DNA from 4 places in the Streptomyces sp. NBC_00259 genome. Region 2 is predicted to be linked to each of the others. Evidence: riboswitches for the same ligand, from Rfam matches in the RefSeq annotation. Region 2 holds a riboswitch; each other region holds the start of a gene.

Region 1 (5,539 bases), 6.1 Mb from region 2:
AGGAGCATCTGGAGGCCGCCCGCCGGCTGCGGGCCGATCTCCCGGAGCACGTCTATCTGTGGGTCAACGCGGCGGAGGGGCGTGACTACACGGACGAGGAGGCCGCCCGCTGGACGGCCCTCGACCCCCTCTTCCCGTACAGCCGCCATCCGCACCGCTCGGCCGGTCTGCCGTGCCGTACGGGCGAGTCGGTGATCTCGGTCGACGGTGACGGGACGGTGCGGCGCTGCCACTTCGTCCCGGCCGAGCTGGGCAATCTCTACGACGGCTCGTACAGGGCGGCGCTGCGACCGCGCGCCTGCCCGCTCGCGGTGTGCGACTGCCACATCGGCTATGTCCATCTGGAGTCGCTGCCGCTGTACGACGTGTTCGCGGGCGGGGTCCTGGAGAGGATCCCCGCCTCCGCGTAGAGACGTGCCCGCAGCGAAGGAACTCAGAGCGGAAGCAGGTCCGGGCGCTTGGGCTCCACATGGTCGCCGGACGATTCGCCCCGGAGCCGACGGCCGATCCACGGCACGAGGTACTCGCGCGCCCATTGGATGTCGTCGCGGCGGACTTCGAGCGTGCCGCGCGGCGGCAGCGGCGGCCACGGCTGGTCCGGGTCCGCGGGCACGTCCACGCCGAGCACCTGGGCGGCGCGCAGTGCCACACGCGTGTGGCCCTCGGCCGAGAGATGCAGCCGGTCGTCGTCCCAGGCACGTCTGTCCTGGACGGACTTGAGCGACCAGAGGTCGAGGACGGGGCAGTCGTAGCGGTCGGCGATGGCGCGGACGTGCGCGGTGTACGTGGCGATCTTGCCGCGCAGATGGCGCAGGACGGGCACGTCGCGGGTGTCGAACCCGGTCGTCACCATGACGGTGCCGACGGAGGTGGCGAGTTCGGCGACCGCCCGTTCGAAGCGCTCCGCGACGTCGTCGGGGTCGGTGCCGGGCCGGATGATGTCGTTGCCGCCCGCGCAGAACGTCACCAGGTCGGGGGCGAGTTCCTTCGCGCGCGGGACCTGTTCCTCGACGATCTGGTCCAGGAGCCTGCCGCGTACGGCGAGATTGGCGTAGCGGAAGGTGTGTTCCGGTACGCGGTCGTCCAGCAGGACCGCGAGGCGGTCCGCCCATCCGACGAACTGTCCGCCGGGTCCCGCGTCTCCGACCCCCTCGGTGAAGCTGTCACCGATCGCCGCGTACGACCCGAATGAGCCCTTTGTTCTTGATCGCGAATCGTCTGCCACGTCGAGCCATCTTTCCCGGTGAGAAGTGACCTACGCCACCGTAGGGAGGGGTTGACGGGGCGTGATATAGACCACCAGGTCAGTTTTCGGCAAAGCGGGAATAGGCGGAGACCCGCGAAAACGCGGGCGTCCGCCGGCCCCTGCGCGGGGCCGACGGACGGAGTCGCGCGGCGTCAGGTTCGGGACGCCGTGTCAGGTGCGTCAGATCGAGACACCGTGCTGGCGCAGGTAGGCCAGCGGGTCGATGTCCGAGCCGTAGCTCGGGCTCGTCCGGATCTCGAAGTGCAGGTGCGGGCCGGAGGAGTTGCCGGTGGAGCCGGACAGCCCGATCTGCTGGCCGCCGGTGACACCGTCGCCGGACGCGACGGAGAGCTGCGAGAGATGGGCGTACTGCGAGTACGTTCCGTCGCCGTGCTTGATGACGACCTCGTTGCCGTACGCACCGCTCCAGCCGGCCGAGACGACGGTGCCCGGGCCGACCGACTTCACGGACGTCCCCGTGGAGGCGACGAAGTCGACACCGGTGTGGTAGCCGCTGGACCACATGGCACCGGCGGTCTTGTACGCGGTGCCGATGCCACTGGTGACCGGGGCGAAGAAGCCCGAGGGCGCGGGGGCCTGGGCAGCGGCCGGAGCGGCCGCGGCACCGGCGGCGCGGTCGGCGGTGCGGGAGGCACGCTCGACGGAAGCGGACGACTTCTCGGCCTTCACGGCCTTCTGGGCCTTCTCCGCCTTCTCGGCCTTGGCGGCGGCCTTGTCGGCGGGCGCCTTCTTGGCCGGGGCCGCGGCCTTCCGCTCGGGCTTCGGCTGGGCCTTCGCCTCACCCTGGGCCGTCGCCTTGCCGCCGAGGACGAGCTTCAGACCCGGGTGGATCAGCGAGGGGTCCGTACCGACGGCGGCGCGGTTGTCGGCGTACAGCTTCTTCCAGCCGCCGCTGACGTTGTGCTCATCGGCGATCTTGGAGAGGTAGTCACCGGCCACGACCGTGTACGGCTTCGGCGCCTTGGGAGCCTGCGGCGCCTGCGGGGTGACGGCCTTGTGAGCGACCGAGGCGACCCGCTCGGGGGCTGCGACGGGCGCGGACTTCTCGGCGGCGTGCGCACCGGCGGCACCCATGAGCGGGAGTGCGATGGCGGCCCCGCCCGTTCCTGCGGCGACGAATCCGCGCGTGAACGGGCTGGTCCTCGGACGGCGATGCTTACCCTTACCGGGCATGGCGAATTCCTCTCCGCCGCCTGCGAGGTGAGCTGTCGGGTTCGGGCTGGAGCTGCCCGGCCGCGCGACTCGCGCGACTTCACCCCAAGCCGTCCGGGGCTCCGGACGGCGTACTACCTGGGTCCCCCGCTCCTGCCACACGTGGGTGGGTGCGATATTCCGGACGGCGGCAGGATTGGGCGTTCCGACCGGATTGCGGTGACCGTAAGCGAGCCGGGTCGAAGTGAACAAGCCGTCTATTCCCCCCGGGAATCCCCCTACCGGATATCAGCGCACATTTCCCGGTCACGCTGCGTGGATTACGGATCTTCGATTTCCCAGGGGACAAGGGGGTCCGGCCGCGGTGCACCACCACAGAACGTCACGGATATGATCCCGCTCACGGGCGGATCCCCATCCCCTATTCAACCGGGGCGCGTTATACAAAAACGCCCAATCCGGACACATCGCTCATTAGCGACGGAATGCATCCAATGGCGCGAGTGGCCGCGAAAAGGCGAGCCCTTTCCGTGTGCGGAACCAATTCCGAACAACAGGTGAATTCAGCAATTCGACCGCCGCTCCCCGGAACTCGCCACGGCGCAGGCCGAGTTGCCCTCGAACCCGGTCGAGGACCTCCGCCCGGCGTCCCGCCAGGCCCGGCGCCACCGTCAGACGGCCCGGCGTTCCGCCGGGCCCGGCGCGATGGTCAGGCCCGGCGGCGCAGGCGGAGGACCATCGCGTCGAGGTCACCCCTCAGGCCGGTGGAGAAGCCGTGATGGAGGAGGACGGCGCCCCGGTGGAGGCGGCCGGTGTCCAGGCACTCGTACTCCGCCGACGGGTCGAGCCCGCGCAGCCGGAGCCGCGGCGGAAGCTCTCCGTGGTGCTGGGACTGCAGCCAGGCCAGTACGACGGCCTCGTCCCCGCGCAGATACTGCACCGCGCTCAGCCCGCCCGCCGGCGGCCGCAGCCGGTACAGCTCGCCGTGCTGGACGACCGGTCTGATCTTCTTGTAGAGCTCCACCCAGTCACGCGCCTCGGTCAGCTCGTCCTCGCTCCATGCGGTGAGGTCGCCGCCGATGCCGAGCACCCCGGCCATGGCGCTCACGAACCGGAAGCGCAGGGTGCTGACCCTTCCGTTGAGCTGGACGTTCGGGCTGTCCGTGACCCATGCGGCCATCACTCTCGCCGGGTGCAGCTGCCCGAAGCCGTGCTGGATGGCGAGCCGGTCCAGCGGGTCGGTGTTGTCGGAGGTCCACACCTGGTCGGTGCGGGAGAGGATCCCCAGGTCGATCCGGCCCCCGCCGCCCGAGCAGCTCTCGAAGGCGACCTCGGGGTGCGCGGCCCGCAGCCGGTCCAGCAGGGCGTAGAGCGCGTGGACGTGCTCGACCCACAGCTTCTGCGGGTACGGCTCCCCGGGCCAGCCCGCGTCCGTGAAGCAGCGGTTGAAGTCCCACTTCACATAGTCGACGGGCGTCGAGGACAGCAGCGTGTCCAGCCGCTCCCAGAGGTACTCCTGGACGTCCCCGCGGGCGAGGTTCAGCACCAGCTGATGACGGAACTCGGTCCGGGTCCGCCCCCGGTGGTGCTGCACCCAGTCCGGGTGCGCCCGGTACAGATCGCTGTCGGCGTTCACCATCTCCGGCTCGACCCAGATCCCGAACGCCATTCCCCGCGCGTGCACCTCGTCGGCGAGCGGCTTCAGCCCCCGGGGGAAGCGGTCGGGATTCGGTGTCCAGTCCCCGAGCCCGGCCCGGTCGCTCGTCCGCCGCCCGAACCACGCGTCGTCCACGACGAAGAGCTCCACCCCCATCCGGGCGGCCCGGGCCGCCAGCGCGCGCTGCTGCTCCTCGGAGATGTCGAAGCCGGTCGCCTCCCAGGAGTTGTAGAGGACCGGGCGCGAGTCCCCGGCCCCGGGAAGGACGTGGGCGAGCTGCCAGGCATGCCAGGACCGGCTCGCGCCGCCGAATCCCCCCTCGCTCCACAGCCCGGCGAACACGGGTGAGACGTACGACTCACCGGGTGCGAGCCGCAGCAGTCCGGAGTCGTCGTGGCCGGCGCCGCCGCTGATCTGCACCTGGCCGTCGGGCAGCTGGTGCACGGCGATGCGCCAGGATCCCGACCAGCCGAGGGCGCAGCCGTACACCTCCCCGGACTCCTCCGTGGCCGTGCCGTCGTCGACGGCGACCCACGGCAGGTGCTGATGCCCGGTGTGACCCCGGCGCGAGCCGATCAGCGTCTCCCCGTACGTGAGCTCGGTCCGTACGAGCCGGGACTCGGCGGCCCATCGGCCGTGCAGCTGGGAGAGCCGGCGGCGCTCGCGCGGCGGCAGCGTCCAGACGGCCGCGTCGGCGCGCAGCAGCTCCAGTGCGGGCCCCTCCCCGACGTGGGTCACCGTGACCCAGCGCTCGATCACATCGGAGTCGTCCCGCATCCGGTAGTGCAGCGTCAGCGCGAGGCCGTGCACGGGGTCGGCGAACCCCAGCCGCAGCTCGTCACCGTCCTCGACGCCGCCGGCGGTGAAGCGCCATTCGGTGCCACGGATCTGAGGGGTACGGACGGACAGCGCGGGCCGGACGAATCGGGGGCCGCCCTCGACGGGATACTCCTCGTGCCCGTCGAGCGGCGACTCGAAGCCCCGTTCGGGCGGAAGCGGGTCGGCGGCGAGCGCCTCGGCGTCGGCCGGGCCGATCCGCGGTCCCCAGTGCAGATGCAGCAGCTCGTCCCGGTCGGTGACGAGCAGCGCATAGCTGCTCGTCAGCCCGGACAGAACCCAGATGCGACCGTCACCAACCGTCTCGATCATCCAGACCCCTCAAATTCGCACACGTCCGCACATCATCGGGCGCAATTCATCAGCAGGGCAACGGCCTTGCGGCCATGGGCCGAAATACTTGCCTGAGGAATCGATGTCGTAGGGTCAGCACCGCGCCCCTTTGTCGGCGAGCAGCGCCGACCGCAGACACGGAGGAGCCCCCGTGACGCAGCAGCTGCCCCAGACCCCGCCGACCGAGCCCGAGCTGTCCGGGGTTCGCAACTTCCGGGACGTGGGCGGACTGCCGACCGTCGACGGGCACCGGACGCGCTACGGACGGCTCTTCCGCAGCGGCCATCTCGCGC
Region 2 (5,539 bases):
AGGTTGACCAGATAGTTCAGCTTCACCCGCCGCCCGAACCACTGACGGCGCACCCTTCCGGCCGCGGCCACCACTTCGAGCAGATCGTCGTCGGAGGTCGCCAGTACGGCGAGCGCTTCTTCGCGGGTCGGCAGCTCACGCCGCAGGCCCTTGTCCACCAGCGTGTTCAGGAGGTCCATGGCGCAGATCCTCGCCTACCGGACACCCCGCGGCCAAGGAGGAACTCGACAACACCCGCCGATTGAGGTGTGTGTATGGCCACACTCTGACCTCTACCGTCCCCGGCTAGGGTCTGTGCGCTGCCTACAAAAGGACCGGAACATGCCCCAGGTGCCTCAGGATCCTTTCGACTGGACCGACGACGCGGCGCGCCACCGCGCGGACGCCGGTCTCGTCCGTACACTCCGGCCGCGTCCCGCCACCTCCGCGCTGCTCGATCTGGCGAGCAACGACTACCTCGGCCTGACCCGGCGGCCGGAGATCACCCAGGCGGCCGCCGAGGCCGCACGGCGGTGGGGCGCCGGCGCGACCGGCTCCCGGCTCGTGACCGGCAGCACCGAGCTGCACGCGGAACTGGAACGTGAGCTGGCCGAGTTCTGCGGGTTCGAGGCGGCGCTCGTGTTCTCCTCGGGGTACGCGGCGAACCTTGCGGCGCTGACGGCGCTCGGCGCGCACGGGTCGCTGATCGTGTCGGACGCCGGCAACCACGCCTCGATCGTCGACGGCTGCCGGCTGTCCCGCGCCGAGACCGCCGTCGTGGCACACGCCGATCCGGAGGCCGTACGCAAGACCCTCGACGCCCACCCGGGGCGGCGCGCCCTGGTCGTGTCCGACTCGGTCTTCTCGGTCGACGGCGACGCCGCCCCGCTGCGCGAGTTCGCCGAGGTGTGCCGTTCGCACGGCGCGGCCCTGGTCGTCGACGACGCACACGGTCTCGGAGTCCTGGGCGAGGGGGGCAGGGGAGCCCTGAACGCGGCGGGCCTCGCGGGCGACACGGGCGTCGTCGCCACGCTCACCCTGTCCAAGTCCCTGGGCAGCCAGGGCGGAGCGGTGCTCGGTCCGGCACGGGTCATCGACCATCTCGTCAACGCCGCGCGTACGTTCATCTTCGACACCGGCCTCGCGCCGGCCGCGGCGGGCGCGGCCCTCGCGAGCCTGCGGCTGCTGCGCCGCGAGCCCGGGCTCGCGGACCGGGCCCGGGCCGTGGCCACCACGCTGTACGAGCGGCTGGCCGGCGCCGGGCAGACCGCCGTACGCCCGGACGCGGCCGTCGTGTCCGTCCAGGCGCCGTCACCGGAGTCGGCCGTGCGCTGGGCGGCGGACTGCCGGGCGGCGGGACTGGCCGTCGGCTGCTTCCGGCCGCCGTCGGTTCCGGACGGGATCTCGCGGATCAGGCTCACCGCGCGCGCCGATCTCACCGATCGGCAGATCGGGACGGCGCTCTCCACGATCCTGGCGACGGCGCCCGCGGGCTGACCGTCCCTCGGGTCAGCCGCCCGCGCCCTCGCGCAGCCCGCGCACGAAGCCGGTCCAGGCGGCGGGCGAGAACACGAGGAAGCGGAGGTGGGTGTTCTTCGAGTCGCGCACGGCCAGGGCGCCGTCGGCGCACCGTGCGGTCTCCACGCAGTTGTTCATTCCGACACTGCGGCTGCTGCGCTGCCACGGAGTGCGCAGCCGAGGGCGTACATGTGCGTCGTGAGCAGACATTGGGGGGTGCCTTCCCTACGCGCTGTCGTCGATTCCGGCGATGAGATCCAACGAGTCCTGGAGCGAGAGCGCATGCGCCTGCATGGTGCGGAAAGCGGCGCCGTACGCCTCGAGGTCTTCCTTCCGTTCGAGGTAGAGACTACTCGTCAGATGGTCAAGAACAACCACGTCCAGATCAGAAGTGTTCGGGAATGAGAAGATAACGAAAGGTCCGGTCAGTCCCACATAACCACCGGTCGAGAAGGGGAGCACCTGCAGGCGCACATGCGGGAGTTGGGCCATCTCCATCACTCGGCGCAACTGCCCGCGCATCACCCGGCGGCCGCCCACCTGCCGCCGCAGCACCGCCTCGTCCAGCACCGCGCTGAAGCTCAGCGGCCGCTCCGCACGGAGCACTTGCTGACGGGCGATGCGCACCTCCACCAGCGAGTCCACCGTGGCCGTCGGCGCTCCTTCGAGCGCGGAAAGGGTCACCGCCCGTGCGTAGTCGGCGGTCTGCAGCAGTCCGGGCACCACCGAGGTCTCCAGCGTCCGCGCCGTACTCGCCTGGGACTCCAGGCTGATGAAGTCCCGGTACTGGGGAGGGATCACCCCGCGGTAGGCGTGCCACCAGCCCGTGCCCCCGCCGTCCGCCGTGCCCGCCAGCGTCCCCAGCAGCTCCCGCAGCCGCGGATCGGCCACCCCGTAGGCGTCGAGCAACCGGGCCACATCGGCGGGCTTCACCCCGCTCGCACCGGTCTCGATGCGGCTCACCTTCGACTGGTGCCAACCCGCCAGGCGTGCCGCCTCCCGGCTGGTGAGGCCCGCGTCCAGCCGCAGGCCGCGCAGTTCCTCACCGAGCTTGCGGCGGCGCACCGCGGGACCGTGCCGCATTCCGTCCCCTCCTCCGTTCCTCCTTCGGTCGTCGAGTGACCGGCGTACGACCGGCGCGTGAGCGGCCGGCGCAGCGCAAGTCTGCGCCCAAATACGTTCTCGCGTCGCAGAGTTCACCGCTTTGAGCGACAGATATATGCATATCAAGGTGGATCGGCACCAACAGGGGCGGCACAGTGGCACTCTGACGGCTAGCGCACACTCTGGCGCACAGCGCAGTCCGAGGCTGTTCCGGCACCGCATCCGCTGCGTGCCGCGCTCCCGCAGCCCCGGTGGGAAAGGGACAGCTCGCCATGGCCGACCATCAGGAAGCCTCCATCACCCTGCCGAGCGATCCCGCCTCGGTCCCCGCCGCGCGGAGATACGTCTCCGAGGTCCTCACCGAGTGGGGGCTGCCGAGGGAGGACGACGCGGCCGACACGGTCCGTCTCATCGTCTCCGAACTGGCCACCAACGCCGTTCAGCACACCTTCGGACAGTCACCCACCTTCACGGTCGACGTCCGTCTCGAGCGCGACGAACAGCTGTGCGTCGGTGTGACCGACAGCCATCCGCGCTGGCCGCAGCGGCTGCCCGCGGCGGTGCAGCAGGACAACGGCCGCGGCATGGTGATCATCCGCTGGCTCGCCGCCGAGTGCGGGGGCAGGCTGCACGTCAGCCCTACCCCGGAAGGCGGCAAGACCGTCTGGATCGCCATGCCCTGGAGCCCCGCGCCGGCCGTCGTCCGCACCGAGCGCGGGGCGGTCCCGTCGGGCGGGCTCCCCGGCGACCCCGCTCCACAGGGGCACCGGCCCTGAGCCCTCCACGGCATCCCGCCGTTGCGTACGCGTACGGACGCCTGCGGACGCGTACCGGCCGCGCCGTGGAGGGCCGTGACCGCTCCTCTCGTCCCTCGGGGCCCCGGACGGTGCCGGGGCCCGGACAACTCAGCGCACGCGCCCGTAGCGCACGCTCTTGGACCAGATCTTGCTCAGCTTCACCACGGAACCGGTCTTCGGCGAGTGCCAGATCCTGCCGCCTCCCGCGTAGATGCCGACGTGGTACACGTATCCGCGGGCCTGGAAGAAGACCAGGTCACCGCGCTGCCGTTGGGAAGCGCGGATATGACGGGTCCGGTTGTACTGCTGCTGGGCCGTGCGCGGCAGCTTCTTGCCGGCCTTCTTGTACGCGTAGAGCGTCAGTCCCGAACAGTCGAAGCGATGCGGCCCCGTGGCCCCGTAGCGGTACGGAGAGCCCTTCTTCGACGCGGCCACGTTGAGTGCCTTCGTCGCGTGTGCCGCGGTGGCATGGGCCTCGGGCGCGCCGCCCGGCAGGACCAGCGAGCCGCCGACGGCCGCGATCGTGAGTGCCGAGACGGCACCCGTCCGGGACAACAGGGACGGGAGATGTGTCTGCGCAGACATGCGCAACCCTTCGTCAGCCGCCTGTGAAGGATGACCTGTCGGGTTCGGACCGGCGAAGACGCCCGGCCGCGTACGCGGCTTCACCCCAAGGACCGGCCATGATGTGCGGCCGGCCCGTACTGCTCGGGTCCTCCACTCCTGCCGAAGCCCTCATGTCGACCAGGCATCCGGTGCGGCGGCAGGACTCGGCGTCCGCCCGGACCGCCCCGCCGCGGTGGCGGGGGCTTGTCGTCCCAGGGATCTTGACCCACGAACTGCCGGATTTCCTCTTAGAAACGGCGTTTTGTGAGGCTCCTCACCAATGACCTATTCGAGTGGACAGAGCCGTTTGGCGGACAGTGCGTCGCCCGGTGACGAGCGCTGTACCAGCGTCGGAACGGGCCGTTGCGCCAGTCGGCTCAGCCCACGGCGCAACTTGCCCGGTGCATATCGTGCAGCCGCGACTGGTCCGGATGGGCGACACCCACTCGTACGCCTCCGGCGTGCCGCGAGGTGCGCGGTGGCCGTCGGGCGGCGGACCGTCAACTCGGCGACTCCGGAGGTACGGTGATTCTCGACGCCCTGCGCTCCCCGTCCAACACCCGCAGCGCACGGGCCAATGTCGGTGCGTGCAGCTCGCTCTCACCGCGCATGTGCATGACCGTCAGCGCGTCCCGGAGCGCCGTGGCCCGTACGACGAGCGCCTGGGCGGCACGAAGCGCGCCGTAGGTGTGCGTGCCACGCGCCGGGTTGATCCTTCCCAGCTGATCGACGACTTCGAGATAGCTGTCGATGAACTCACTTTCGGCACGCGTCAGTGCGGGGAGCGGCGGCAGTTCGGGCACCACGGCCGGTTCACCGGCCGTGGAGGGAAGTCGCGGACGTCTTCCGGTTCTTGACGATGTGATCGATCAGCCCGTATTCCTTGGCGCCCGGGGCGTCGAAGACCTTGTCACGCTCGATGTCCTCGGCGATGCGCTCGGCGCTCCGACCGGTGTGGCGTACGAGCACGGCGGCCATCAGCTCCCGCAGCCGCAGCAACTCCTGAGCCTGGAGATCGAGATCGGTCGGCTGTCCCTGCACCGGCTCCGCCAGGGAAGGCTGCTGGACGACGATCCGGGCACCGGGCAGGGCGATCCGCTTGCCGGGGGCGCCTGCCGCCAGCAGCACCGCGGCCGTCGAGGCGGCCCGGCCCAGACAGGTCGTGGCGATGTCGCAGGTCACCACCTGCATCGTGTCGTAAATGGCGGTCATCGCGCTGAGGGAACCGCCGGGGGAGTTGATGTAGAGCGCGATGTCCTGGTCCGGGGCGGCGTACTCGAGGTGCAGGAGCTGCGCGATGACGTCGTTGGCCGAGGTGTCGTCGACCGGTGCGCCGAGGAACACGATCCGCTCGGCGAGGAGCTTCGCGTACGGATCGAGGGTGCGGAGCCCTGCGCTGGTGCGCTCCGTGAACTCCGGCAGGACATGGCGGGCGGACGGGTGGTTCATGGCGTACCACTCCTCATGCGGCCGCGACGGTGCGGCGGCGTCTGTGGGCAGCGTCTGGCGGCTTGCGTGTCTGTAAAAAATGTACA
Region 3 (5,539 bases), 2.2 Mb from region 2:
GATCTCGATCGGGTACGGGACGTCGACCTTGAGCCGGTTGTGGTGGATGCCGGTGACGGCGTAGCTGTTCGTGGCGGGGTCGAGTTCGTAGACGTACACCACGGGCAGGCCGTCGTTCTTCTCGACCCGCCAGAAGTGCCGGATGCCGGCCGCCGAGTACTTGCGGGGCTTGAGCTCGCGGTCGCGCTGCACGGATTCGTCCGAGACGATCTTGACGGCGAGCAGGATGTCGGCCGGGGCGTACCAGGTCTGCTCCGGTCCCGTGCGGGCGCTCCAGGGAACCACCATGAGATCGGGCTCCGGCCGGTCGCGCTCGCCGAGCTTGGCCGTCATCTCGCGGACGACGTAGAGGTCGTCCGGTGCCTGTCGCACCAGCGCGTTCTCCAGCAGCCGCAGCGCGGCCATATGGAAGAACGTCTGCGGGCTCGCGAAGAACAGTCCGCCGTCGATCAGCTCGGTGTGCGGCGGGAGACCCTTGATCCGCTCGAGGTCGTCCGCCGTCCACCCACCCGGGGGCGGGACCGGGAACACGTAGTGCTCCTCCCGGCCGTCCTGGTCGTCCCTCCGGTTTTCGGCTGCGGCACTCATCAGCGCGCTCCCATGCGACGGAGTCTGGCGCGTACGGTCGGCCTTCCCAGGGGGAATGCGCAGCCGTCCGCCGAACGAGTGAGTCGGTGCGGCGGGCGCTACCGTCGACCCATGCACGACCAGCCGTCCGGCGTCCCCGACGCCCCCGAGCTCTTCACCTGGGAGTTCGCCACCGACCCGTACCCCGCCTACGCCTGGCTCCGCGAGCACGCGCCCGTGCACAGGACCCGGCTCCCCAGCGGGGTCGAGGCATGGCTGGTGACCCGGTACGCGGACGCGCGGCAGGCGCTGGCGGACCAGCGGCTGAGCAAGAATCCCGCGCATCACGACGAGCCCGCGCACGCGAAGGGGAAGACGGGCATCCCGGGCGAGCGCAAGGCGGAGCTGATGACGCATCTGCTGAACATCGATCCGCCCGACCACACCCGGCTGCGCCGGCTCGTCTCCAAGGCGTTCACGCCGCGCCGCGTGGCCGAGTTCGCCCCGCGCGTACAGGAACTGACGGACCGGCTCATCGACGGCTTCGCCGCGAAGGGCAGCGCGGACCTCATCCATGAGTTCGCGTTCCCGCTCCCCATCTACGCCATCTGCGACATGCTCGGCGTCCCCGCCGAGGACCAGGACGACTTCCGCGACTGGGCCGGGATGATGATCCGTCACGGGGGCGGTCCGCGCGGCGGGGTGGCGCGGTCGGTGAAGAAGATGCGCGGCTATCTCGCCGAGCTGATCCACCGTAAGCGGGAGGACCCCGGGGACGACCTGATCTCCGGGCTCATCCGGGCCAGCGACCACGGCGAGCACCTCACGGAGAACGAGGCCGCGGCGATGGCCTTCATCCTCCTCTTCGCCGGCTTCGAGACCACCGTCAACCTGATCGGCAACGGCACCTACGCCCTGCTGCGCGATCCGGAGCAGCGTGCCCGTCTCCAGTCGTCCCTCGCCGCGGGCGACACCGGGCTGCTCGAAACCGGGGTCGAGGAGCTGCTGCGCTACGACGGGCCCGTGGAGCTCGCCACGTGGCGGTTCGCGACCGAGCCGCTCACGCTCGGCGGGCAGGACATCGGCGCCGGCGATCCGGTCCTCGTCGTGCTCGCCGCCGCCGACCGCGACCCCGACCGCTTCCCGGACCCCGACACCCTCGACCTGTCCCGCCGGGACAACCAGCACCTCGGGTACGGGCACGGCATCCACTACTGCCTGGGCGCGCCGCTCGCGCGGCTCGAAGGACAGACCGCGCTCGCGACCCTGCTCACCAGATTGCCCGACTTGCGGCTTGCGGTGGATCCTTCCGATTTGCGGTGGCGCGGGGGGCTCATCATGCGTGGATTGCGCACTCTGCCCGTTGAGTTCACCCCCACCAAGAGCTGACGAGTCGTCAGGACTGTGACTTTCACGTGATCTCCGCTGCACCGACTTGTGACTGACGTTCGAGTGGGGCTACGTTCACCCCGACTCGGGGTCCTCGCTGAATCGGCAGACTCGTGGGACCCGTGGGTTTTCTGTTGTCACATGGAAGGCACACCGCATGCGCTCCGGGAACGGCCGACACCGCCGACCTCGTCAGGCCCCCGCTCTCATCGTCGCGGCAGGGGTGACCGGATCGGCCATCGCCATCCCGCTGCTCGGCGCAGGCGCCGCCTCCGCCGCGGACTCCGCCACCTGGGACCGCGTCGCCGACTGTGAGAGCGGCGGTGTGTGGAGCGCCGACCTCGGCAACGGTTACTACGGCGGCCTGCAGATGTCCCAGGAGACCTGGGAGGCGTACGGCGGTACGGCCTACGCGCCGCGCGCCGACCTCGCAAGCCGCGCCCAGCAGATCACGGTGGCCGAGGCGGTGCTGTCCGCCCAGGGCGACTCCGCCTGGCCGAGCTGCGGGGAGATCACCGGTCTCGTCACCGGCCTCCTGGGGGGCGGCGCCGAGCCCGCCGGCGGGGACGCCTCCGCCACGCCGCAGAACGGTGGCACGAAGAGCCCCTCCTTCGGCGACGGGGCGGGCACGACGCCCGCGCCGGACACCGACACCCCAGCCTCGTCCGGTTCCGGTGCCTCGAACGGTTCGCCGACGGCCGAGAAGCCCGCGGACACCTCGGACGAGCCTTCCGCCCCGGCAGGCTCCGGCAAGGGCGCGGATGCCTCGGGCGGCGAGGACGCAGCCGCGGACACGGGCTCCGGAAAGCACCGCGGTGGCCCCGCCGATGAGGACGAGGCGGGCAATTCGGGCAATGACCGTAATTCCGGTCGTCATGCCTCACGAGATGACGCATCGGCACGAGACGGCGTCGCCGCGGGAGATGAGTACACCGTCCGCCCCGGCGACAACCTGTGGTCGATCGCCGACGTGAACGAGGTGCCCGGCGGGTGGCCCGCCCTCTATGAGGCGAACCAGGAGGTCGTCGGCTCCGACGCCGATCTCATCCTTCCTGGCCAGAGCCTCGATCTGGGCCTGGGGCAGGGGCAGTTGAAGGAGTAGTTCGGGCGCTTATGTCCGGTTCTGCGCAAGTGAGACATGAGTCTCTTCATGTCAACTGGCGCGTCTCGTCGGTCAACTCCGGTCATCGCGCCTCTCACCTGCGAAAACGGACATCTCTCCGCGTCAAATAGGTGTGGTTTCTCCCCGATGTTCGACTTTGAACATCGGGGAGAAGTGCGTTTACGGTCTGAACCGCTCGCAACGCGGGCCCCGACGACCGCACGCCGAATCCTGCCGGCGGCCGCCGGGAACAGTCGTCGCGCAAGCGCCGAAGGCAGGAGCGGGGGACCCAAGGTAAGTGCCGGGCCCGCCCTTTGGGGCGGAACCGGCTTGGGGTGGAGCCGCGCGAACCTCGCGCGGCCGGGCAACTCACATGGCCCGAACCCGACAGCTCACCTCGCAGGCGTCGGTGAGGAGAAGTTCCATGCTGCTTTCCGGCAAGGGCAAGCACCGTCGCCCGTCCAAGGCCACTCGTATCGCCACGCTCGCCGGTGTCACCGGTGCGGCCATCGCCGCCCCGCTGATGGCTTCCGGTACCGCGTCCGCCGCCACCGCCTCCGAGTGGGACGCCGTCGCCCAGTGCGAGTCCGGCGGCAACTGGTCGATCAACACCGGCAACGGCTACTACGGCGGCCTGCAGTTCTCGGCCTCCACCTGGGCCGCGTACGGCGGCACCGCCTACGCCCAGACCGCCGCCCAGGCCTCGAAGGCCCAGCAGATCGAGATAGCCGAGAAGGTCCTCGACGGCCAGGGCAAGGGTGCCTGGCCGCACTGCGGCACGGGCCTGTCCGACGCCGCGTACAACGGTGCCGCCCCGGCTGCCCCCAAGGCCGCCCCGAAGGCCGAGCCCAAGGCCAAGGCCCCCGCCCCGAAGCGCGCCGAGGTCCCGACCACCCGCTCCGAGCGCCCCGCCGCCCCGGTCAAGAAGGGCGACGGCGAGTACACGGTCAAGGCCGGCGACACCCTCAGCAAGATCGCCGAGGCCGAGAAGGTCAAGGGCGGCTGGCAGAAGCTGTTCGCGCTGAACAAGGACATCGTCGAGGACGCGAACGTCATTCACCCCGGCCAGAAGCTCCACCTGAGCTGACGGGTCCGCACCCCCGTCCCCCGGCTCCCCGGCCCGGCGCGCCATCCCCCGTACGCGCCGGGCCGGGGTTTCTGTCTCTTTGTTCCCCTTTTTCGTCCCACGGGGCGGGCAGCGGCAGGCCGATGCCCGTAGGGCGGTTAGGCTCTTGTCGCAAGGCCAAAGAGACCCTGCACTGACCCTGCTCCGCTTGCGTCACATTCAGCGTCACATCCCAGAAGGAGATGCTCGTGCCGTCCATCGACGTCGTCGTAGCCCGGGAAATCCTGGACTCCCGAGGCAACCCCACGGTCGAGGTCGAGGTCGGCCTCGACGACGGCAGCACCGGCCGTGCTGCCGTTCCGTCCGGTGCGTCCACCGGTGCGTTCGAGGCCCTCGAGCTCCGCGACGGTGACCAGAACCGCTACATGGGCAAGGGTGTCGAGAAGGCCGTCCTCGCCGTCATCGAGCAGATCGGCCCGGAGCTCGTCGGGTACGACGCCACCGAGCAGCGCCTGATCGACCAGGCGATGTTCGACCTGGACGCCACCCCGGACAAGTCCTCCCTCGGCGCCAACGCCATCCTCGGTGTCTCCCTCGCCGTCGCGCACGCCGCGTCCGAGGCCTCCGACCTCCCGCTGTTCCGCTACCTCGGCGGCCCGAACGCGCACCTGCTGCCCGTTCCGATGATGAACATCCTGAACGGCGGCTCGCACGCCGACTCCAACGTGGACATCCAGGAGTTCATGATCGCGCCCGTCGGCGCGGAGTCCTTCTCCGAGGCCCTGCGCTGGGGCACCGAGGTCTACCACACCCTCAAGAAGGTGCTGAAGGAGAAGGGCCTGTCGACCGGCCTCGGCGACGAGGGCGGCTTCGCCCCGAACCTCGGCTCCAACCGTGAGGCCCTCGACCTCATCCTCGAGGCCATCAAGCAGGCCGGCTACGCGCCCGGCAAGGACATCGCGCTCGCGCTCGACGTCGCCGCCTCCGAGTTCTACAAGGACGGCTCCTACGAGTTCGAGGGCAAGTCCCGCTCGGCCGCCGAGATGACCGAGTACTACGAGGAGCTCGTCGCCGCCTACCCGCTGGTCTCCATCGAGGACCCGCTGTTCGAGGACGACTGGGCCGGCTGGAAGGTCATCACCGACAAGCTCGGCTCCAAGGTGCAGCTGGTCGGCGACGACCTGTTCGTCACCAACCCGGAGCGCCTCGCCCGCGGCATCGAGGACGGCGCCGCCAACGCGCTCCTGGTCAAGGTCAACCAGATCGGTTCGCTGACCGAGACCCTGGACGCCGTCGAGCTGGCCCAGCGCAGCGGCTTCAAGTGCATGATGTCCCACCGCTCCGGCGAGACCGAGGACGTCACCATCGCCGACCTGGCCGTCGCCACCAACTGCGGCCAGATCAAGACCGGCGCC
Region 4 (5,539 bases), 2.7 Mb from region 2:
TCAGCGACGACTGAGGCGCGCCACGTGTGGTGGTGTCACCAGGAGGGCCCCCTGGTGGCGTCGGCACGGCCGGACAGCCCGCCGACAGCACGGACAGCGGCATTGGCCACAACGGCGTGGCACAACGGCACGGCACAACGGCACGGCCAGGGGCAAAATGGCACAGCCGCCGGCCCGCTGGTCCGGTTGGCCGATGGCGATTCGTCGTGCGGTGCGGTTACGGCCAGCCTGGAGAGGGCGCGGTACCGTCCGCAGCCGGGCGGACCTGGCAGGAGACCACTGGTGGGGCAACGAGAACGCGACGAACGACCGCGGCGCAACGGTGGCCGCAGGGTCGTCGGAGCGTTGCCGGTGCTGCTGATCGTGACCGGGGTCTTCTTCGATCTGGGCACCCCGGAGTCGTTCACCGCCTCGCCCCTCTTCGCCGCGGCGCCGCTGGTCGCCGCTCCCTTCTTCTCCGCCCTCTACACGCTGCTCACGGGCGTCGCCTCCGTCGCGACGGTGGCAGGACTCCACGCGTACAACAGCAGGACCAGCGAGATCCCGGCCGTGACGGAGCTGCTGACCGTGTTCACGGTCTCCGTGCTGGCCCTCTTCATCAATCAGGTCGTACGCCGCAGCGGCGAGCGCCTCGCGTCGGCGCGGGTCATCGCGGAGGCCGCGCAGCGCGCCGTTCTGCCCACGCCGGACGAACGGATCGGCGGGCTGCTGGTCGCGGCGCGGTACGAGGCGGCGCAGCGGGACGCCTTCATCGGGGGAGACCTGTATGCCGTGCAGGAGACTCCCCACGGGGTGCGGCTGGTCGTCGGCGACGTACGAGGGAAGGGACTGGACGCGGTCGAGGCGGTGGCCGTGGTGCTCGGGGCGTTCCGGGAGGCCGCAGAGCAGGAGTCCTCGCTGGAGGGTGTCGCCCAGCGGCTGGAGCGGGCGCTGGCGCGTGCGGGCACGGGGCGCTCCGGGTTCGACGCGTTCGAGGGTTTCACCACCGCGGTGCTCGCGGAGATCCCGCACGGGAGCGGCCTGGTCAGGATGGTCAACCGGGGTCATCCGCCGCCGCTGCTGCTGGGCGCGGACGGTGGGCTGGACGTGCTGGAGCCGCCCGAGCGCGCCCTGCCGCTCGGCATGGGCGATCTGGACGCGTGGCCGGACCGGGCGTACGAGACCCCCTACCTGCCCGGCGCCACGCTCCTCCTCTATACGGACGGACTGTCGGAGGCGCGTGACAAGCAGGGTGCCTTCTACGATCCGCGCACACGGCTGAGCGGCCGGATCTTTCCCGGGCCGGAGGAGCTGCTGGACGCGGTCGTCGAGGACGTACGGCGGCATACGCGCGGCAGGTCGACGGATGACATGGCGCTGCTCGCGGTCGGGCGGCCGGGGGAGCGCCAGCCGGAGCGGCGCAGGACGATGCCCGTCGTCCCGTGACCCCTGCGGTGGAGGGGGCGCCACGGACCGTGATCGAAGGACACCGCTCCGCATAACATTTGATAGACCGTCAGGAAAGTGGAGTGGATCGAGGGTTGGTCAACTTGCCCGATTCGATCCTCTTGTTGCTGGTAAGTCCAGGCCAACGTCGTTAACGATCAGTGGGAACAGCTTGGAATCCGACCTCGGTGTCTATTAACGTTCGATAACGCAGCGCGGTCGTCCCAGCCGTCGCAAGAGACGGCACCGTGCGCATGCGCCGAATTCCGCAAGGGAACCGGGGAACCACCAATTGGGGTGAATCGGGCACTACGTCGTGCTCGTAGGAGACCTTCCTGCTCCGAACCCGTCAGCTAACCCGGTAGGCGAGAAGGAAGGAAAGGAGCACGCCTCCGTGGCGTCAAACGAGCCTGCCCTCCAGGAGCCTCCCACCACACAGTGGGTCCCCAGCGACCAGTGGACACCGGCCACCGGGGCGGAGGAGTGGAACCCGACCGAGGAATCGGTCCGTCCGGTCCGTGGCAGGCACCGCGTCGTCAAGCAGCGCAACGGACTGGCCCGGAGTTCCACCGTTCTCGGCGTCGGCGTCATAGCCGCGGTCGGCGCGGGTGGCATCGCCACCGCGCAGGACAAGCCGGCCGTCTCCATCTCGCTCCCCGACGCCATCACGGACAACCTCCCGGATCCCGGATCCCTTCCCGGCGTGGGCTCCTTCATGTCGGACGACTCCGACCAGGAGGACGGGAACGACGCGCCGCTCACCGCCTTCGCCGCCTCCCAGACGGCGGCGGACGGCGCCGAGGGCGCCGGTGACGCGGGCGAGGCGCTGCGCGCCCGGATCCTCCAGCAGGCCGATCAGCAGCGGGCCGCTGCCGAGGCCGAGGTGAAGGCGGCCGCCGAGAAGGCCGCCGCGGAGAAGGCAGCCGCCGAGGCGAAGAAGCAGCAGACCGAGGCCGCCGAAGTGGCTGCCGAGGCGAAGGCCGAGGCCGAGGCCGAGGCCGCGCGCAAGGCGGAGGCCGAGCGCCTCGCCAAGCTCGCCGCGAGCTACTCGCTGCCGACCTCGTCGTACACGCTCACCTCCACCTTCGGGCAGTCCGGTTCCATGTGGTCCTCCGGCTACCACACGGGTCTCGACTTCGCGGCCCCGACCGGTACGCCCGTCAAGGCCGTTCACGGCGGGACCATCAAGTCGGCGGGCTGGTCCGGTTCGTACGGCTACCGCATCGTGCTGGAGCTCGAGGACGGCAGCGAGGTCTGGTACTGCCACCTGTCGTCGATGACCGTCGGCGTGGGGCAGAAGGTCTCCACGTCCGAGACCATCGGGCGCGTCGGCGCCACCGGCAACGTCACCGGCCCGCACCTGCACCTGGAGGTGCACACGGCGGGCGGCGACGGCGTGGACCCGGCGGCGTGGCTGCGCGGCAAGGGCCTCTCTGTCTGAGGGCCTTCCGCTGAGGGTCTCTGCGTCCGGGGGTCTGTCCGTCCGAGGGCTTTCCGGCCGAGGACCTCTGCGTCCGGAGGCCTCTCCCTCTGAGGGCCCTTCCGCCTGAAGGCATCTCCCTCTGCGTGCTCCTCCGGGTCGGCTTCCGGCCCGGGGCCGCGGCCCGGTTCCGGTTCTCGCCGGACCGGGCCGCACCCGTGTGCGTACGAGGACGCGTGCTCGTACGCGTGCTCGTCCTCCCCCAAGTCGCCGGCGGCCCTGGCGCACTCCCCCCGACGCCTGGGTCGCCGGTCTGCCCTGCCCGGACGCCATGCCGCGAGGACGGCCCCGAAGGCCCTAGCCGCGATACGGGTTGTAGCCCCCGTAGTCCAGATACGGGGGCGGCTGCCAGACCCGGCCCGTCGCGCGGGCCGCGTACGTCAGGGCCGGGCCCGCCACGTCCCTGCGCTGCCAGAGGTGGTGGAGCAGCTCCTGCTCACGGGCGACGAAGTCCGTGCCCGCCGCGCCCCGATGGGCCCGGTGCCGCAGAAAGGCCAGGGAGGTCGCGAAGACCTCGTACTCGGAGACGGCGCGGGCGGCCTCCCGGCCGTGCGTACGGCCCGCCATGTCGCGGGCCATCGTGCGGGCCCGCATGGACGACAGGGCGTGCGGCTCGGCCGGGGCGAGCCAGCCCGCTGCCGCGTACGCGGGCAGTTCGGCCGCGACCGTGCGCAGTTCGCGCTGCCGGGTCCAGACCGCCAGCCAGGTCAGCAGGCCGAAGGCCGGCACCATGAACGCCGCGTACACGGCGTAGAAGCCCCACGGGCCGAACACCCCTGAGCCGTTCCACAACGCGTGCATGCCGATGGAGAGGACGAGGCCGAGCAGGGGCAGTACGGTCCTGCGGAACTTCCGGCGCTGTGCGCCGGCGGCGGCGAGGCCGAAGCCGATGCCCGTCAGCACGGTGAAGAGCGGATGGGCGAACGGCGACATCACGATCCGTACGAAGAAGGTCGCGGCCGTGACGGAGGCGAAACCGGACGTGCCGATCTGCTGGTCCTCCCCGAAGGCGGTGCCGAGATACAGGATGTTCTCGGTGAAGGCGAAGCCGGTCGCGGTGAAGCCGGCGACGACGACTCCGTCGACGACGCCGGTGAAGTCCCGTCTTCGGAAGAGGAAGATGAGCAGCACGGCCGTCGCCTTGGCGCTCTCCTCGACCACGGGGGCGATGACGGTTGCGCCGATCGTGTCCGCGTGCGAGGGGTCGGCCGTGGCCGTGGCTATCCACTGGGTCGCGAACGAGTTCGCGATGATCGCGACGAGGGCGGCCGCGCAGGCGCCCCAGGCGAAGGCGAAGAGGAGGTTCCGCCAGGGGCCCGGCTCGACGCGGTCCAGCCAGCGGAACGCCGCCATCAGCAGCGGTACCGGCAGCACGGCGAGGCCGAGGCCGACGAGGAAGCCCTCCGTACCGGTCTGTTCGCGCACCAGCGCCAGGATGACCAGACCGGACAGCGCGAGCAGGGTGATCAGGGTCCCGGCGCGCACGGCCTTGCTGCGCCAGAAGTCACGGCGCGGCTTGTACCGCCAGCGCGCACGCTCCGGTACGGCGTCGAACAGCGGCTGTTCGTCGAACGTCGGAACGTCGGGGCGGGCGGCCTGTTGCGGCTGCGGGGACCAGTCGGACACCAGACGACCCTAACGAGCACCACCGACACCGCGCGACGGCGATACCGCCGTTGGGCTTCCTCCGGCCATGGTCCACAGCGTCCGTGCGGCGCCGCCGCCCGGCCCGGCGCGGTCAGCCCGCGCGATCAGCCGGCGCGGTCAGCCCGCGCGGCGGAAGAGCAGGTCGTGCACCACGTGGCCCTTGTCGAGGCCCTGGCCCTCGAAGCGGGTCAGGGGGCGGAACGCCGGACGGGGAGCGTAGCCGCCGGCCGGTTCGGTGTTGTCGAAGTCGGGGTGGGCGGTGAGGACCTCGAGCATCTGCTCGGCGTACGGCTCCCAGTCGGTCGCGCAGTGCAGGACCGCACCCGGCTTCATCCGGCTCGCGGCGAGGGTGAGGAACTCGGGCTGGATCAGCCGGCGCTTGTGGTGGCGCTTCTTGGGCCAGGGGTCCGGGAAGTACACCCGCAGTCCGTCGAGCGCGTCGGGGGCGAGCATCTCGCGCAGCAGGATGATCGCGTCACCGTTGGCCACGCGCACGTTGGTCAGCCCCGCCCGGTCCGCGAGGCCGAGCAGATTGCCCTGGCCGGGCGTGTGGACGTCGACGGCGAGGATGCCGGTGCCGGGGTCGGCCTCGGCCATCCGCGCGGTCGCCTCGCCCATCCCGAAGCCGATCTCCAGGACGACCGGCAGCCCGTCGAACATCTCGCCCAGGTCGAGGGTGCGCAGCCCGTCGATGTCCAGGCCCCAGACCGGCCAGAGCCGCTGCAGGGCCTCGCCCTGCCCGGTGGTCACCCGGCTCCGGCGCGGCTGGAAGCTGCGGATCCGACGCTCGTGGTGCGATCCGGCGGGATCCGCGGCGGGGCCGCCGGGGAAGCGCGGCTCGCCCTTGGGGCGGACGGTGACGGTACGGGGGGAGGACACGCGGGGACCTTCGGTGACGACGTTCTCGGACTCAGACACAATGCCCCGATTGTACGGCGGCCCGCCCGGTCCCCGGGTGGTGCGCGTCACGCATCCGTCAGGTGCGCG

The links. A riboswitch is a leader RNA that binds a small molecule or an ion and turns the genes downstream of it on or off. The one in region 2 is predicted to bind cyclic di-AMP.
Region 1: another riboswitch for cyclic di-AMP. It lies ahead of OG766_RS31575 (M23 family metallopeptidase); the one in region 2 lies ahead of OG766_RS04335 (C40 family peptidase).
Region 3: another riboswitch for cyclic di-AMP. It lies ahead of OG766_RS14065 (LysM peptidoglycan-binding domain-containing protein); the one in region 2 lies ahead of OG766_RS04335 (C40 family peptidase).
Region 4: another riboswitch for cyclic di-AMP. It lies ahead of OG766_RS16520 (M23 family metallopeptidase); the one in region 2 lies ahead of OG766_RS04335 (C40 family peptidase).

What each region holds. Positions count from the first base shown of each region.
Region 1 covers NZ_CP108080.1:7,036,519-7,042,057, reverse strand. The annotation lists gene OG766_RS31585 (STM4011 family radical SAM protein) at 1-410, shown strand, start outside; gene OG766_RS31580 (SGNH/GDSL hydrolase family protein) at 434-1,225, opposite strand; gene OG766_RS31575 (M23 family metallopeptidase) at 1,427-2,440, opposite strand; cyclic di-AMP (ydaO/yuaA leader) riboswitch at 2,445-2,598, opposite strand; gene OG766_RS31570 (alpha-galactosidase) at 3,129-5,225, opposite strand; gene OG766_RS31565 (tyrosine-protein phosphatase) at 5,398-5,539, shown strand, end outside.
Region 2 covers NZ_CP108080.1:982,420-987,958, reverse strand. The annotation lists gene bioB (biotin synthase BioB) at 1-179, opposite strand, end outside; gene OG766_RS04355 (8-amino-7-oxononanoate synthase) at 331-1,476, shown strand; gene OG766_RS04350 (DUF397 domain-containing protein) at 1,489-1,707, opposite strand; gene OG766_RS04345 (helix-turn-helix domain-containing protein) at 1,723-2,580, opposite strand; gene OG766_RS04340 (ATP-binding protein) at 2,874-3,377, shown strand; gene OG766_RS04335 (C40 family peptidase) at 3,507-3,983, opposite strand; cyclic di-AMP (ydaO/yuaA leader) riboswitch at 3,987-4,159, opposite strand; gene OG766_RS04330 (hypothetical protein) at 4,505-4,810, opposite strand; gene OG766_RS04325 (ATP-dependent Clp protease proteolytic subunit) at 4,818-5,453, opposite strand.
Region 3 covers NZ_CP108080.1:3,144,628-3,150,166, reverse strand. The annotation lists gene OG766_RS14080 (Uma2 family endonuclease) at 1-588, opposite strand, end outside; gene OG766_RS14075 (cytochrome P450 family protein) at 700-1,956, shown strand; gene OG766_RS14070 (transglycosylase family protein) at 2,114-3,058, shown strand; cyclic di-AMP (ydaO/yuaA leader) riboswitch at 3,315-3,479, shown strand; gene OG766_RS14065 (LysM peptidoglycan-binding domain-containing protein) at 3,483-4,145, shown strand; gene eno (phosphopyruvate hydratase) at 4,373-5,539, shown strand, end outside.
Region 4 covers NZ_CP108080.1:3,701,339-3,706,877, reverse strand. The annotation lists gene OG766_RS16530 (MerR family transcriptional regulator) at 1-14, shown strand, start outside; gene OG766_RS16525 (PP2C family protein-serine/threonine phosphatase) at 283-1,425, shown strand; cyclic di-AMP (ydaO/yuaA leader) riboswitch at 1,673-1,808, shown strand; gene OG766_RS16520 (M23 family metallopeptidase) at 1,820-2,866, shown strand; gene OG766_RS16515 (PrsW family intramembrane metalloprotease) at 3,203-4,531, opposite strand; gene trmB (tRNA (guanosine(46)-N7)-methyltransferase TrmB) at 4,670-5,431, opposite strand; gene lhgO (L-2-hydroxyglutarate oxidase) at 5,518-5,539, opposite strand, start outside.